Regions from separate parts of the Cytobacillus firmus genome, predicted to be linked through region 2. Evidence: riboswitches for the same ligand, from Rfam matches in the RefSeq annotation. Region 2 holds a riboswitch; the other holds the start of a gene.
What was found. Region 2 has a riboswitch for S-adenosylmethionine ahead of metK (methionine adenosyltransferase). Riboswitches for the same ligand answer to the same signal wherever they lie in the genome.
Positions count from the first base shown of each region.

Region 1: another riboswitch for S-adenosylmethionine. It lies ahead of NAF01_RS21570 (methionine ABC transporter ATP-binding protein); the one in region 2 lies ahead of metK (methionine adenosyltransferase).

Region 1 covers NZ_CP098323.1:4,264,155-4,268,824, forward strand. Annotated here, with positions in the region: gene NAF01_RS21555 (carboxymuconolactone decarboxylase family protein) at 1-210, opposite strand, end outside; gene NAF01_RS21560 (MetQ/NlpA family ABC transporter substrate-binding protein) at 336-1,181, opposite strand; gene NAF01_RS21565 (methionine ABC transporter permease) at 1,194-1,862, opposite strand; gene NAF01_RS21570 (methionine ABC transporter ATP-binding protein) at 1,855-2,880, opposite strand; SAM riboswitch class I at 3,032-3,135, opposite strand; gene NAF01_RS21575 (O-acetylhomoserine aminocarboxypropyltransferase/cysteine synthase family protein) at 3,276-4,592, opposite strand.
Region 2 covers NZ_CP098323.1:4,065,575-4,070,244, forward strand. Annotated here, with positions in the region: gene asnB (asparagine synthase (glutamine-hydrolyzing)) at 1-1,021, opposite strand, end outside; gene metK (methionine adenosyltransferase) at 1,319-2,515, opposite strand; SAM riboswitch class I at 2,869-2,984, opposite strand; gene NAF01_RS20500 (thiol-disulfide oxidoreductase DCC family protein) at 3,090-3,464, opposite strand; gene pckA (phosphoenolpyruvate carboxykinase (ATP)) at 3,683-4,670, shown strand, end outside.

The sequences.
Region 1 (4,670 bases), 200 kb from region 2:
GCAATATTCATCCTGAGAATATAAACTGATGCCGAGCGCGATCAGCTGCTTCTCTTTTTGAGATAAAACCCCTTCTTTAAAGCAGGCTTCTGTAAAAGCATTATAATGCTTTGCCAAATCAGGCATTTTTTCAGTGAAAACTCCTAATCCGACTTTATAATCATGCAGGGCTTCTTCTATTGAGTTTGAAGGTTCATGATAATGTTCCATCGATCTCCACTCCATTTCAAATAGTATCAAGGTTAGTATGTTTGATTGCATTTCAATCTATACGGGAAGTGGGGCTGCTGATCCACAAAAAAAAGCAGGCGCTGTGAACGCCTGCTTTTCTGCCTTTACTCAGATACCGGCACAACGGCACCTTCATATTTTTCAAGAATGAAATCCTGGATTTCCTTTGAACGAAGCACTTCTATAAGAGCTTTAATTCCTTCTTTTTCTTCATCACCTGTGCGGACTGCTATCACATTTACATATGGTGATTCTTTGTCCTCGATGGCAATTGAATCTTTAAGAGGATTTAACCCTGCATCGATTGCATAGTTGGAGTTAATCAGGACTGCGTCTCCTTCTCCATTATTGTAGATCTGAGGAAGAAGTGATGCTTCATATTCAGTATCAAACTTTAATTTTTTCGGATTTTCTTTTATATCTTCCAGTGTTGCTTCCGTTTTTTCCACATCTGCATTTAAAGTGATAAGTCCCTCAGCTTCAAGCATGGAAAGGATGCGGCCATGGTCAGCGACAGAGTTGCTCATGATGATTGTTGCACCCTCAGGAAGCTCCTCAAGGTTCTTATACTTTTGGGAATACACACCGATTGGTTCAATATGAATTCCGCCTGCATTCGTAAAATCATATCCATGCTCAGCCTTTTGTGACTCAAGATAAGGAATGTGCTGGAAGTAGTTTGCATCAAGCTCTTTAGATTCAAGAGCTTGGTTTGGCAATACATAATCCTGGAATGTCACAACATCAAGTTCAAAGCCTTTTTCTTCAAGTAATGGCTTTGCTTCGTCAAGAATTTCAGCATGAGGGACATTGGAAGCCCCCACTGTAATCTTTTTGCTTTCTTTACTATCTCCGCCTTCACCGGCATTGCCGCCCTCTTCTGAAGTGCCGCAAGCTGCAAGTACAAGTGCAACTGCCAGTGCAAGAACAAGTGATAACCATTTTTTCATGTCAATCTCTCCTTATCGTTTGTCTAATTTTGTTGTAATGATATCTCCAATAAACTGGATGATAAATACGATGATTAGAATAATGACGGTCGCCATAAGCGTTACATCACTTCGGCTCCGCTGGAATCCTTCCAGATAAGCCAGATTTCCTAGACCCCCGGCGCCGATTACACCAGCCATGGCTGTGTAGCCAACCAGCGCGATAGCTGTCACGGTTATTCCCGAAACAAGGGCGGGCATTGATTCCGGAAGCAGAACCTTCCAGATGATCGTGCTTGTTTTTGCGCCCATTGACTTGGCCGCTTCAATTACCCCTTTGTCAATTTCCCTCAAGCCGATTTCCACCATTCGGGCATAAAACGGGGCAGCACCAATAATTAATGCAGGCAAAGCTGCATCCTCCCCAATCATTGTCCCAAGCAAAAACTTCGTAAATGGAATCAGTAATACAATAAGGATAATAAATGGAATCGAACGGAAAATATTGACGAACGTAGAGATAATTTTATTGATTGCTGCATTTTCCCAGATATTCCCCTTTGAGGTCAAAAAGAGCAGCAGCCCCAAAATCGCTCCTAAAATAAACGTTGCAATAACAGAAATAGCTGTCATATAGAGAGTTTCCACAGTAGCTTCCCACATGGAGTCCCATTTCACATTTGGAAACCATTCATTAAGCATTGGAAATCACCTCCACGCCCACCTGCTGAGAATGGATAAATTCAATCGCTTTTGCAACTTCCTCTGCTTCTCCATCAACATGGATGAATAAGGTACCGTAGGAACCATTCTGCGTCTGGGAAATCTTCCCCTGCAGAATATTAACAGTTACCTGGAAGTGACGGATCAGGTTTGTAATCAATGGCTGTTCAGCTGATTCACCGACAAATCCTAATTGGACTACTTTTCCTTTTGGATACAAATCGACCAGATGATCAATTGTTTCCTTCGTTTCTTCAGGCTCTGTCACCTGCTGGACAAAGCGCTTTGTAATCACAGCTTTCGGATTCTTAAAGACATCCAATACAGGGCCGATTTCCACAATCCGTCCGCCTTCCATAACAGCAACCCGATGGCAGATTTTACGGATTACGTGCATTTCATGTGTAATGAGGACAATGGTTAAGCCCAGCCGCTCATTGATGTCAACAAGCAGCTCCAAAATGGAGTCTGTTGTCTGCGGATCAAGGGCAGATGTTGCCTCATCACAAAGCAGCACTTTTGGATTATTGGCAAGGGCTCTGGCAATCCCAACTCTTTGCTTTTGACCCCCGCTAAGCTGGGAAGGATAGGCATCTTCTCTTCCTTCCAGACCGACGAGTTTAATGAGCTCATCTACTCTTTTGAGCCTTTCCTGCCGGGAAACACCTGCGATTTCAAGCGGAAATGCAATATTCTCTCTTACTGTCCTCGACCATAACAGGTTGAAGTGCTGGAAAATCATGCTTATTTCCTGCCGTGCTTTTCTTAGCTTGCTTCCCTTTATCTTTGAAACCTCATTGCCTGCTACTGTTACACTGCCATGGGTAGGAAGCTCCAGCCCATTCAGCATGCGGATTAAGGTACTTTTACCTGCACCGCTGTATCCGATAACACCGAAAATTTCTCCTTCTTTTACCTCCAGGTTTACATCGTCAACTGCTTTTACCTGACCGCTTTTTGAAGAGAAAATCTTCTGTACATCTTTTATAGAAATCAACGTGATAGTCACCTCTTTTATCGAAAGATACAGATAATAATTAATAGACTGCTTTTATTCCCTATTTTTCACTCTATATAGGCTTTCATGCGCAAAAGCAAAAATGCCTTTCTGCACATGAGCAGAAAGGCATAAAAAAATTTAGTCCTTTCTCTCATCTATCAAAGCTATGCTTTGAGTGAATTGGCACCATTTCAACTAATTGACGGTTGCCGGGCTTCATAGGGCACTTCCCTCCACCTCTCTTGATAAGAGTGTAACGTTCTATATTAAATTAATACTTTAAATGAATTAAGCAGTTTTTTAATTACGTTTGCTATCGTATCATAGCCATTAAAAAGGTGTCAACGATGAAATTTCAAACTTTCGGAAAAAAGTGAATGGTAAATTTTCCTTTACGCTTTTGCAGCTAGCGATGTGAGACCTGCAGCTGCTTCTATCGCCTGTTCCAGGTCTTCAATTAAATCTTCTGCATTTTCGATGCCGATCGAAATCCGAATCAGGTCCTCCGGCACTCCTGCAGCTTTTAACCCTTCCTCATCCAGCTGCTGATGAGTAGTGCTTGCAGGGTGGATAATCAGGCTCTTTGCGTCCCCGACATTTGCCACATGTGCCCATAGCTGCAAACTATTGATCAGCTTGGCTCCAGCCTCTCGTCCGCCCGCAATTCCAAATACAGCCACTGCCCCGGCTCCTTTTGGCAAATATTTATCTGCCAAGTCTTTGTCCGGGTGGCTTTCATGACCTGGATAGAGCACCCAATTAACGGCTGGGTGCGCCTCCAGATATTCCACTACCTTTTTGGTATTGGCAACATGCTCCTTCATTCTCACATGCAGAGTCTCAAGACCCAGTGTGAACTGGAATGCACTTTGCGCACTCATTGCAGGTCCTAAGTCTCTTAACAGCTGTACCCGTGCTTTGATAATATAAGCAGCTTCGCCAATTGCTTCGCTATAGACAATATCATGGTAGCTCGGATCAGGCTCTGTAAAGCCCGGAAACTTAGGAGAATTCCAGTCAAATTTTCCGCCATCTACAATAACTCCCCCCATTGTGGTCCCATTGCCGAGCAGCCATTTTGTCGCTGAGTGTATGACAATGTCAGCTCCATGTTCAATAGGCCTGCAAAGATAAGGGGTAGCAAAAGTGTTATCGACAATCAGCGGCACACCGTTTTCGTGGGCAATTGCGGCAACCTTTTCAATATCCAGGATTTTCAGGCTGGGGTTTCCAATCGTTTCGGCGAAGACAGCCTTTGTTTTATCTGTAATGGCGCTCCGGAAATTTTCCGGATCCTTTGGATCCACCAGTTTTACCTTTATTCCATACTTGGGAAGTGTAACTGCAAATAAATTATAAGTGCCCCCATATAAATTGGATGCGGCAACAATTTCATCACCAGCTTCGGCGATATTTAAAATGGCAAGTGTAATAGCAGACTGGCCGCTGGCAAGAGCCAGCGCACCCACTCCTCCTTCAAGCATGGCCACTCTTTCCTCAAACACACTGACAGTTGGATTATGTATCCTGCTATAAATATATCCCGGTTCTTTCAGGGCAAAGAGATCTGCAGCGTGATCTGTATTTTTGAACTGATAAGCATTATTCTGATAAATTGGGACCGCCCTCGCGCCAGTTACAGGGTCAGGCTTCAGCCCCCCATGTACTCCAATTGTTTCAAAGCGGTAATTTTTCTGTTTGTCCGTCATCGCTATCTCTCCTCTATAAAAATGTTTGTATTTCATTTCTTAAAAGCAGAAAAACCCTCTTCATAAGAAGAGGGCTTT
Region 2 (4,670 bases):
CCGGGTCGGCAAGCGGATCGTCCATGTGCCACATGATTCTTGGAATTTCATTCATGTATTCCTCAGGAGTAATGATATAGCTGATGTTTTCGACACCCAGCTTTTCTGCTGTTTCTTTCGCTACATCCACCTCGCTGAAGCCATTGCGTTCAAAACCGACAGAAAATGTTTTAATAGCAGGATGGAATTCCTTCGCAATCGATGCAATGATGGAAGAATCGATTCCGCCTGAAAGGAAAGAACCTACAGGAACATCGGCACGCATATGCATTTTGACCGAGTCGAATAACACGTCTCTAATTTCTTTTGTAAAATCAGCTTCTGATTTCTGCACTGGATGGAAAGCAGCTTTCCAATAGCGCTTAATATCCATCGGAGCACCGATTTTTTTAGTAAAATAATGGCCTGGCTCCAGCTTGTGGATTCCCTCTGACATTGTGTTTGGCTCGGGCACAAACTGATAGGTCAGAAAATGCTGCAGGGAGTCATAGTTTAATACATCATTCTGAAGTGCCAATAGAATGCTCTTCTTCTCTGATCCAAAGAACGTGCGGTCTCCCTTATCGTAATAAAAGAAAGGTTTAATCCCAAATGGATCTCTGGCTCCATATAAAGACTGCTCCTGTTTATCCCATATGACAAACGCAAACATACCGCGCAATTTTTCAACAGCTTTTTCTTTCATATGGCTGTAAAGGGCAATGATGACTTCTGTATCTGAGCTTGTTTCAAAGCTTAGGCCAGCTTTGAGAAGTTCTTCACGAAGTTCCACATAGTTGTAGATTTCACCATTAAAGATAATCCAATAACGCTCATTCTCGTAAGTCAGCGGCTGGTGTCCGCTTTCAATATCGATAATGCTAAGCCGGCGGAAGCCAAATTGAATATGATCATCAAAATAGTATCCTGAGTCATCCGGACCCCGGTGTGTAATGATATCATTCATATTTTGAAATTGTTCTTTATCTGCGTCACGGTAATTTTGTGCTTTTTCATGTACACAACCAATAAAACCACACATTATGTACGTCACCTACTCCATTCTATTCTCAATATTTAGATATAGCCTTAACGGCTCCTTTGTCTCAGAAAACATACCCTATAATACTACCACTAATCATTTATAATTAGCACGTGGATTATAAAAAAAACATGCGCGGAAAATTAAGCCATTATCCGAAGTTTACACGATAACATATAATTATAAACGACTAAAGAGCATAAAGACCGAAAAGTGAATTATCACCCTATATGTATAAAGACGCAAAAAAGAAAGCGGGAGTTACATAGTAAATGCAACTCCCACTTTTTAAATTTATTATTCAGCTTCAGAACGAAGAATTTCTGCCTTGTCAGTACGCTCCCAAGGAAGGTCAACATCTGTACGTCCGAAATGTCCGTATGCAGCTGTCTGCTTGTAAATTGGGCGGCGAAGGCCAAGCATGTTAATAATTCCTGCAGGACGAAGATCAAAATGCTTTCTTACTAAATCAACTAATACATCTTCATCCACTTTGCCGGTTCCAAATGTATCAACAGAAATTGAAACAGGCTGTGCCACACCGATTGCATAAGCAAGCTGAACTTCCACTTTTTCTGCCAAACCGGCTGCTACAATGTTCTTCGCAACATAACGTGCGGCATATGCAGCAGAGCGGTCAACCTTCGTAGGATCCTTGCCGGAGAACGCGCCGCCGCCATGGCGTGCATATCCGCCGTAGGTATCAACAATGATTTTGCGTCCAGTCAGACCAGCATCCCCTTGAGGTCCGCCGATCACAAAACGTCCAGTCGGGTTGATGAAGTACTTTGTATTCTCATCGATTAGTTCTTTTGGAACAACCGGGTTAATAACATGTTCCTTCAGGTTGCGCTGGATTTGCTCCAGGCTGATTTCAGGGTGATGCTGAGTAGAAATAACGATTGTGTCAATGCGGACAGGCTTGTCATTTTCATCATACTCAACCGTTACCTGAGTTTTTCCATCCGGACGAAGGTAAGGAAGGATCTCTTCTTTACGAACTTCAGTCAGGCGGCGGGAAAGTTTATGTGCCAAAGAAATCGGAAGAGGCATAAGCTCTTTCGTTTCGTTACAGGCAAAACCGAACATTAAGCCCTGGTCTCCTGCACCGATTGCTTCGATTTCCTGATCGCTCATTTGCCCTTCACGTGCTTCAAGTGCCTGGTCAACACCCATTGCGATATCTGCAGACTGCTCATCAATGGAAGTTAAAACTGCACATGTTTCTGAATCGAAACCGTATTTAGCACGAGTATAACCGATTTCTTTTACCGTTTCACGAACGATTTTTGGAATATCTACGTATGTAGATGTTGTGATTTCACCTGCAACTAATACAAGTCCAGTTGTTACAGAAGTCTCTGCAGCAACACGGGCATTCGCATCTTTAGCTAAAATCGCATCTAAGATTGCATCAGAAATTTGGTCACAGATTTTATCCGGATGACCTTCAGTAACTGATTCAGAAGTAAACAAACGACGTTTTGTTGACATCTGGCTTCCTCCTTATAAATAGAAAATTGAGCGAGAAATAAGAAATGGGGAAGCGGAAAAATAATTTTTCCCTGTCATTTCATGGATCTCTGTTTGATACGGAACTCATTCCCTTAGTAGTATGAAATAAACATGGAGTTTTTATTAGAAAAATAGACAGCGCCGGCAAGAATGCCAGGTATCCATAATTCATAAGCATGCCAAAAACTCACATAAATAGTACATTCCAAAAGCCGTTCATCCCATTGCCAGTTAAAAAGCGTAAGCACCCGGGGGTGCTGGAGCTAGATAAGCAAAATAAAAAACCTTCTCATTAGTGAAAAGGTTGAAAGCAAATCGATTCGCGCCTTTCACTCTTATCGTTCAAGGAATTACGTCCTTGCGTCAGGTTAGCACCTTTGCTGATTATTGCCTTTAGCAGGTTGCTGGGTTTCATAGGGCCTGTCCCTCCACCAGCTCGGGATAAGAGAGTATCCGTTCAAGGTTGAATCATACCGTATTTTATCGAACCATGTCAACAGATTTTCATTATTTTTCACCGTTAAATTTCGGCTTAAAAATGTACGCTTCCCCTTTACAGAGAACAGCTTCCATCGTCACACTTTTTCTTTAGAAACTTTTGCCTGTTTTTCGCAATCCATTTGTATACCGGATCGCCGAGAATTGCAGTGAATGGTACATATAAAAGGATGCTAATGAAAAAAGATGCAGGAAAGAGGAACAGCAGTCTCCTTACCGCATAGTACCCCTTTTTCACGCTGCCGGAGGGGGTAATAATATGAAGCTCCCTCCGCAAATCGTTTCGGGAAAATGAGATAGACCCAGGCTCTTTTTCATATTCCTGCAGTGAAATCCACTCCACTTTATTCAGCCAATCGAGTTTTTTAAGGATTCTCTTTGTTTCCTTGCATAAGGAGCATGTTCCATCATATAGGGCAATTGTCTTCATTTTAGATCAGTCCCATGGTAAAATTAACACTTTCTTCTATAATAGCATATATCGGTTATAAGGCGATTAAAGTGGATTACCTGTCCAATTGTGACAATTTAATAACAGAGACAAAAAAGTTTCGTAATAGTATAGACTAATCATTTCAATGTGTTATACTAATTTCGAGATGTAATCACTTTCATAAAAAAATCGGGAAAAAGGAAGGTATTCATCAGATGAACTCTGTAAGCATATCAAACGAATTGAGTGAATTATTAAATGGCAGCAACATTCAAGTGCAATTATCCGTTCCTCAGCTTGTGGAAAAAGTTTTAAACCGCAATGAAGGGTCCCTTACTTCCACTGGGGCTGTACGCGCTACTACAGGAAAGTATACAGGGCGTTCCCCTAAAGATAAATACATTGTTGAAGAAGCATCAAATAAAGATAAAATGGACTGGGGCAGCGTAAACCAGCCAATCTCTGAAGAAGCATTCTCTAATCTTTATAATAAAGTAATCAATTACTTAAAAGAAAAAGAAGAAGTATTTGTTTTCAAAGGCTTCGCAGGTGCTGATAAAAAACACCGCATGCCTATCCAGGTGATCAATGAATATGCATGGCATAATCTTTTTGCACACCAGTTATTCATTCGCCCGGCAGAAGACGAGCTATTGGATCATCAGGCAGAGTTCACAGTCATTTCTGCTCCTAATTTCAAAGCAGACCCTGCTGTTGACGGCACAAAGTCAGAAACATTCATTATCATTTCATTTGAGCGCCGCACTGTTTTAATTGGCGGAACAGAATATGCAGGTGAAATGAAAAAGTCCATCTTCTCTGTTATGAACTATATGCTTCCAGAAAACGGAATCCTTCCGATGCACTGTTCATCAAACGTTGGACGTGAAGGTGATGTGGCTTTATTCTTTGGCTTATCCGGAACAGGAAAAACAACTTTATCTGCAGATCCGAACCGCAAGCTGATCGGTGATGACGAGCATGGCTGGTCTGCGAATGGAGTCTTCAATATTGAGGGCGGATGCTACGCGAAATGCATCAACTTATCCCGTGAAAAAGAACCGCAAATTTTTGATGCAATCCGCTTTGGAGCTGTGCTGGAAAATGTGGTGGTAAACAGCGAAACTCGGGTTGCAGATTACGATGACAGCACTTTAACTGAAAATACACGTGCGGCATACCAGCTTCAGGCCATCGATAATA